Thalassobaculum sp. OXR-137: one gene and its partner. Each later gene encodes a partner of the first gene's protein in a complex. Links are inferred from orthologs where the notes say so. Each region holds a gene or a part of one and is shown on either strand. Other genes may lie near its edges.

The links.
Region 2: the proteins of pnp (region 1) and T8K17_RS00940 are in contact, whole or in part, in a cryo-EM structure (PDB 9QH0), measured with the Escherichia coli proteins. The link is inferred for Thalassobaculum sp. OXR-137 from one-to-one orthologs.

The regions. Positions count from the first base shown.
Region 1 is NZ_CP139715.1:1,172,868-1,176,107, reverse strand. What follows is about bases 114-3,039. They hold pnp (polyribonucleotide nucleotidyltransferase), read right to left. Parts: upstream 2,673-3,039; coding sequence 555-2,672; downstream 114-554. Other genes in these bases: T8K17_RS05545 (glycosyltransferase family 1 protein), read left to right, coding at 114-480. In the rest of the region: more of T8K17_RS05545, read left to right, coding at 1-113; rpsO (30S ribosomal protein S15), read right to left, coding at 3,060-3,240. UniProt on the Escherichia coli protein: Involved in mRNA degradation. Catalyzes the phosphorolysis of single-stranded polyribonucleotides processively in the 3'- to 5'-direction. Also involved, along with RNase II, in tRNA processing.
Region 2 is NZ_CP139715.1:198,483-202,192, forward strand. What follows is about bases 206-3,601. They hold T8K17_RS00940 (ribonuclease E/G), read right to left. Parts: upstream 3,289-3,601; coding sequence 406-3,288; downstream 206-405. Outside these bases: T8K17_RS00935 (pyridoxal phosphate-dependent aminotransferase), read left to right, coding at 1-102. UniProt on the Escherichia coli protein: Endoribonuclease that plays a central role in RNA processing and decay. Required for the maturation of 5S and 16S rRNAs and the majority of tRNAs. Also involved in the degradation of most mRNAs.

The DNA of each region.
Region 1 (3,240 bases):
ATGTATGTCGGCCGCGTTGCCGTGGAGAAGAATATCGGCGCCTTCCTCGCGCTGGACCATCCGGGGACCAAGGTCGTGGTCGGCGACGGCCCGCAGCGCGCGGAGCTGATGCGCCAGCATCCCGATGTGGTGTTCGTCGGCGCGAAATCGGGCGAGGACCTGGCCGCGCACTATGCCTCGGCCGACGTGTTCGTCTTCCCGAGCCGCACGGATACCTTCGGCCTGGTGCTGATCGAGGCGCTGGCCAGCGGCGTACCGGTCGCGGCCTATCCGGTGCCGGGACCGCTGGACGTGATCGCCGACAGCGGCGCGGGCGTGCTGGACGAGGATCTGGCGCGCGCGGTGGCCGGGGCGTTGACGATCGACCGGAGCGTGGCCCGGACGCGGGGACTGCAGTTCACCTGGGCGCGCTGCGCCGAGATGTTCCTCGACAACCTGCAGCCGTTCGACCCGGCGGAAGGTCAGGTCCGCGCGGCATAGCCCCGGAAACGGAAACGGCGCGGCAACCGAGGCTGCCGCGCCGCTATTTCTCTATAAGTCGAAGTAGAAGCCGATTACTCGGCAGCGGCTTCCAGATCTTCGCCGGTCTCCTGATCGACGACCTTCATCGACAGCTTGACCTTGCCGCGATCGTCGAAGCCGATGACCTTCACCTTCACCTTGTCGCCTTCCTTGACGACCTCGGTGACCGCTTCCGGACGCTTGGCCGAGGTCAGCTGGCTGATATGCACCAGACCGTCCTTCGGGCCGAGGAAGTTCACAAAGGCGCCGAAGTCGAGGGTCTTCACGACCTTGCCGTCGTAGATCTTGCCCACTTCCGGCTCGGCCGTCAGCGAGTAGACCCAGTTATGGGCGGCGTCGAGAGAGGCCTGCTCGACGGCGGCGATCTTCACGGTGCCGTCGTCGTCGATATCGATCTTCGCACCGGTGACTTCGCAGATCTCGCGGATCACCTTGCCGCCCGAGCCGATCACGTCGCGGATCTTGTCGACCGGGATCTTGATCGAGATCATCTTCGGCGCGGTGTCGGAGACGCCGTCGCGGGCCGCGGACAGGGCCTTGCCCATCTCGCCCAGGATGTGCATCCGGCCGTCCTTCGCCTGCTCCAGCGCGACCTTCATGATCTCGCGGGTGATGGACGTGATCTTGATGTCCATCTGCAGGGCGGTGACGCCCTTGTCGGTGCCGGCGACCTTGAAGTCCATGTCGCCCAGGTGATCTTCGTCACCCAGGATGTCGGACAGGACGGCGAACTTCTCGCCTTCCTTGATCAGGCCCATGGCGATGCCCGCCACCGGACGGGCCAGCGGCACGCCGGCATCCATCAGCGACAGCGAGGTGCCGCAGACCGTCGCCATGGACGACGAGCCGTTGGACTCGGTGATCTCGGAGACCACGCGCAGGGTGTAGGGGAAGGCTTCCTTGCTCGGCAGCAGCGGCTTCACCGCCCGCCAGGCCAGCTTGCCGTGGCCGATCTCGCGGCGGCCCGGGGAGCCGACGCGGCCCGCCTCGCCCACCGAGAACGGCGGGAAGTTGTAGTGCAGCAGGAAGTGCTCGCGGTACTCGCCCTCGAGCGCGTCGATGATCTGCTCGTCCTGGCCGGTGCCCAGGGTGGCGATGACCATCGCCTGGGTCTCGCCGCGGGTGAACAGGGCGGAGCCGTGGGTCCGGGGCAGCAGGCCGACCTCGGCCACGATCTGGCGCACGGTCTTGGTGTCGCGCTCGTCGATACGCTTGCCGGTCTCCAGGATGCGGCCGCGCACGATGTCGGCCTCAAGGCCCTTCATCAGGCCCTTGGCGGCTTCCTTCTCGGCGTCGTCCTCGATCGCGGCGAGCGCCTTCTCCTTGGCGGCCGCGAGCTTGTTCTGGCGCTCGGACTTGTTCGGCTCGTCATAGGCGGCTTCCAGGTCGGCCTTGCAGGCCGCCTCGAGCTTGCCGCGGATGGCGTCCAGGTCCAGCGGGCTCTCCGGCAGATCCATCGGATCCTTGGCGGCGGCCTCGGCCAGCTCGATGATCGCCTTGATCACCGGCTGGAAGCTGTCGTGACCGAAGTTGACGGCGCCGAGCATGATCTCTTCCGACAGCTCCGACGCCATCGACTCGACCATGAGCACGCCTTCTTCGGTGCCGGCCACGACCAGGTCGAGCTCGCTCTCGGTGCGGGTCACGTCCATGGTCGGGTTCAGGATGTACTCGCCATCCTTATAGCCGACGCGCGCGCCGCCGATCGGGCCCAGGAACGGGGCGCCGGACAGGCACAAGGCGGCGGAGGTGCCGACCATGGCGACGATGTCCGGATCGTTCTCCAGGTCGTGGGCGAGAACCGTGCAGATCACCTGCACCTCGTTCTTGAAGCCCTTGACGAAGAGCGGGCGGATCGGCCGGTCGATCAGGCGGGAGGTCAGGGTCTCCTTCTCGCTCGGACGGCCCTCGCGCTTGAAGAAGCCGCCGGGGATCTTACCCGCGGCGTAGGTCTTCTCCATGTAGTGGACCGAGAGCGGGAAGAAGTCGATGCCCGGGCGCGGCGTCTTGGCGGCGACCACGGTGCAGAGAACGGCGGTGTCGCCGTAGCGGGCGAGGACGGCGCCATCGGCCTGGCGGGCCATTTTGCCGGTCTCAAGGGTGAGCGTGCGCCCGCCCCATTCGATTTCCTTGCGGTAAACGTCGAACATACGTGTCAATCCTCAGTTTCGAACCGACAGACATGGCCCGTCGCTGTCCGCCTTCTCTTCCGGTCGGCCCGTGCCGCGGTGGATGCCCGCGTCCGGATGGACCAACACGACCAGCCCCCGGCAGCGCATAGCCGGCGGCGACCCGCGATCAAAAGTGCGATGAAGAAAAAATGGACGCTCCTTGCGTCATGGCGCCCCAATGGCGGCCTTCGGTTCTCATATTTCGTCTCTTTTTGCGCGCGGGTTCTTTGACACGGAAAGCCGCGCTGGTCAACGCGCACGTGCCCCGGGACCCGAATACGACAAACCCCGGAAAGCCTGAGGCCGACCGGGGTTCGTGTCTGTCCGTAGGGTCGGCGCGTACGAAGACCCGCCAGGCCGGAGCGCTTAGCGGCGCAGGCCCAGGCTGGTGATCAGCGCGGAGTAGCGGTCGTTGGACTTCCGCTTCAGGTAGTCCAGCAGACGGCGGCGCTGGCCGACCATCATCAGCAGACCCCGGCGCGAGTGGAAGTCGTGCTTGTGGGTCTTCATGTGTTCGGTGAGGTTGGAAATGCGCTCGCTCAGGATC
Region 2 (3,710 bases), 970 kb from region 1 along the record:
GACTTCGACCCGTCGCGCGGCCATGCCAGCATCCGGCTCTCCTTCGCCGGATCGAGCGAGGACATGGCGGAGGCGTGCAGACGGCTGAAGGCGTGGCTGTAGAGGGCGCTGGCCCTTCGCCCCTCTCGTTGTTCCGAAAACATTTCCCGTCGGGCGGATAGGGGAGCGGCTTGGTCCTGACTTTCGTCAGGACGACGGATGATTTTCTTCAATCACCCCAAGCGCCTTCCCCGAATCCCCTCCCCGTCATCCTGATGCAAATCAGGATCCAGCAACCGGCTTGTCCACCCAGTCCCCGGCGGACCCCGCATCAAATCCAGGGTCGCTCGGAACGATGGCAAAGGCCGGAAACAAAACAGGCGGCGCTGGGGGCGCCGCCTGTTGTCTATCTGCTGACGGGGTGCCTCAGCGGCGCCACCAGCCCTTGCGCGGCTTCTCCACCGGCTTGTCCAGGGTCCGAACCTCGATCGGCGTCGAACTCAGGTTCTGCGGGACGGGCTCCGCCTCTTCCACCGGATCGGCGGAGGCGGGCTGATCCTCGCCCAACTCGCCGCTGATCGCGCCGTCGACCGCAGGCGCCTCGGCAGCGTCCGCCTCGGCAACGACCGCTTCGGCAGGGGCGGCTTCGGCAGCCACCGGCTCGGCGACCGGCTCGGCCGTCGCCGCGACCTCGGCCATTTCGGCCACCGGTGCCTCGGCAGCGGCATCGGCCTCGTCGTCCTTCTTGCGACGGCGACGCGGACGCTTGGCGGCAGGCTTCTTCGCCGGCTTTTCGTCGGCTGCGGCCTCTTCGGCCGGCGCGGCCTCGGCAGCCGCCTCCGCCGGAGCGGCTTCTTCCGGAGCAGCGTCCGCCACCGGGGCGTCAACCGCTTCCGGTGCCGTCTGATCGTTGGCGGCGGAGATCGGCGCTTCGGCCTTCACCGCGACCTCTGGAGCATCGGCGGCAACCGCTGCGAGCGGCTCGGCACCGTCGTCCCGGCTGTCGTCATCCTGGCCGTCATCGCTCCGGTCGGATCCGCTCTGCGCCTCGTCGTCGGACTGGGAGTCGTCACCAGAATCGTCGTCGCCCGACTGGTCGTCACCGGACTCGGAGCCCTCGGTCTCCGAGCCCTCCTCGCCATCGCGACGGCGGCGGGACCGGCGGCGACCGCCACGGCGGCCCCGGCGACGCCGCTTGCGGCCGTCGGCATCGTCGTCGTCGTCCCCGTCGCCGCGATCATCGCCGTCGGCGGCAGTGTCTTCCCCATCGGCGTCGGCGTCAGTGTCGGTCTCGGCCTCCTCGTCACCCTTGTGGCGGGGAGCCTCGTCTTTGGCGTCCTGATCGTCCTCGGCCCGATCCTCCGGCCGGCGGCGACCGCCCCGGCGACGGCGGCGGGAGCGACCACGGTTCCGGCGCTCCTCCTGCTCCTCGCTGGTCTCGTTCTCGTTCTCGACCTCGTCCTCGTCGTCCTCAATGAGGTCGCTGTCGTCCTCGTCCGGCTCGGCGGCCCCGGCGGAGCTCGCCGCGATCGCGGTCTGGAAGGCGGCCCGCTCCTCGGCGGTCTTCGGCCGCAGGCGCTCCAGCCGGTGATCCGGCGGCACCAGACTGTCGTCCTGCTCCAGAATCACCCGGGTACCGTAGCGGAATTCGATCTCCGCCAGACGGTCGCGCTTGTGGTTGAGGATGTAGAGGGCGACCTGGGCCGGCACATGCACGGCGATCTCGGCAGCCCGGTTGCGCAGCCCCTCTTCCTCGATGACCCGCAGGATGTGCAGCGCGGTGCTGTCGATCGAGCGGATATAGCCGGAGCCCTTGCAGTGCGGGCAGACCTGGGTGCTGGCTTCCACCAGGGACGGCCGCAGCCGCTGGCGAGACAGTTCCATCAGGCCGAAATGGCTGATCCGTCCGATCTGTATGCGCGCCCGGTCGGATTTCATCGCCTCCTTCATGCGGCGCTCGACCGCATGCTGGTTGCGCGACTCCTCCATGTCGATGAAGTCGATCACCACCAGGCCGGCGAGATCGCGCAGGCGCAACTGCCGGGCCACCTCGTCGGCGGCCTCAAGGTTGGTCTTGAGCGCGGTCTCCTCGATGTTCCGCTCCGAGGTGGAGCGGCCGGAGTTCACGTCGATCGCGACCAGCGCCTCGGTCTGGTTCATAACGATGTAGCCGCCGGACTTCAGCTCCACCACCGGGCTGTGGATGGCGTCGAGCTGGCTTTCCACCTGGAAGCGGTGGAGCAGCGGCACGTGGGTGTCCTTGTAGCGCTTGACCCGCTTCGCATGGCTCGGGATCAGCGTCTTCATGAAGTCCTTGGCGATCCGGTAGCCGTCATCGCCGTCGACCAGCACCTCGTCCAGATCGCGCGTGTACAGGTCGCGGATCGAGCGCTTGATGAGGTTGGCTTCCTCGTAGATCAGGCACGGCGCGGTGCTGTCGAGCGTGGTCTGACGGATCTCGTCCCACAGGCGCAGCAGGTATTCGTAGTCGCGCTTGATCTCGGCCTTGGTGCGCTGCGAGCCGGCGGTGCGGACGATGACCGCCATGCCTTCCGGCACGTCCAGGCCCTCGACGATCTGCTTCAGCCGCTTGCGGTCGCCCACATGGGTGATCTTGCGGCTGACGCCGCCGCCGCGCGCGGTGTTCGGCATGAGCACGCAATAGCGGCCGGCCAGGGACAGGTAGGTGGTCAGCGCCGCACCCTTGTTGCCGCGCTCTTCCTTGACGACCTGCACCAGCATGATCTGGCGCCGGGCGACGACCTCCTGGATCTTGTAGCGGCGGTTGGAGGGCTTGCGCCGGCGGCGCACCTCTTCCATCGCGTCGCCGCCGACCGTCTCGGGCTTCGCACTCTTCTTGGTCTGGACGCTGACTTCCGCGGCGCGGGCCGGGGCCTCGTCGTCGCCATCGTCGCCCGAGGTGTCTTCCTCGGATTCGGACTCGGAAGCGTCCTCGGCGGAGGCCTCCTCTTCGCCGGAGGCGTCTTCCTCGGACTCGTCCTCGTCCTCGTCGGCCATCGCCTCGGCCTGCTCCTCGCGGAGCAGCGCCTCGCGGTCCTCGATCGGGATCCGGTAGTAGTCGGGATGAACTTCCGAGAAGGCCAGGAAACCGTGGCGGTTGCCGCCGTATTCGACGAACGCGGCCTGCAGGGAGGGCTCTACCCGGGTGACCCGGGCGAGGTAGATGTTCCCCTTAAGCTGCTTTTTGGCTGCGGTCTCGAAGTCGAAGTCGTCGAGCTTGTTCCCGTCGACCACCACGACCCGGGTCTCTTCCGGGTGGGTGGCATCGATGAGCATACGCTTGGTCATGTGTTGGTAACTCCGTGTCGCGCCGCGACGACCGCAAGAGTGGCTGCGGTCCCGCGCGGTCGGCGACGCGGAACAGCGTCGGCCCAGGCGCGGAAGGTCGTGGCGCGGATTGTGGCGTCGGCGTACCCACGGCACGCCGGATGCAGTCGCTGGAACAAGTCTCGACGGAATCGGTCACGGCACCGAGCGTCCTTCGTGCCCCGGGGGCAGGAAAGACTCGGTTTGCCGCGGGCGACTGTTGGGTCGCCGTCGTCGGACTGTTCCAGTTTGCAGGTCTCACGTCGGTCGGTCCTGCGCGGAGCCGGGAACTACGATTCGCCCCGGCTCGAAATCGAAAAAAGTCTCGCGTATCCCCGTAACCCCTTGGCCCATAACGGCGCGCACGTACCCGCACACGGTCTTCGAGGACGGATGCACCATAC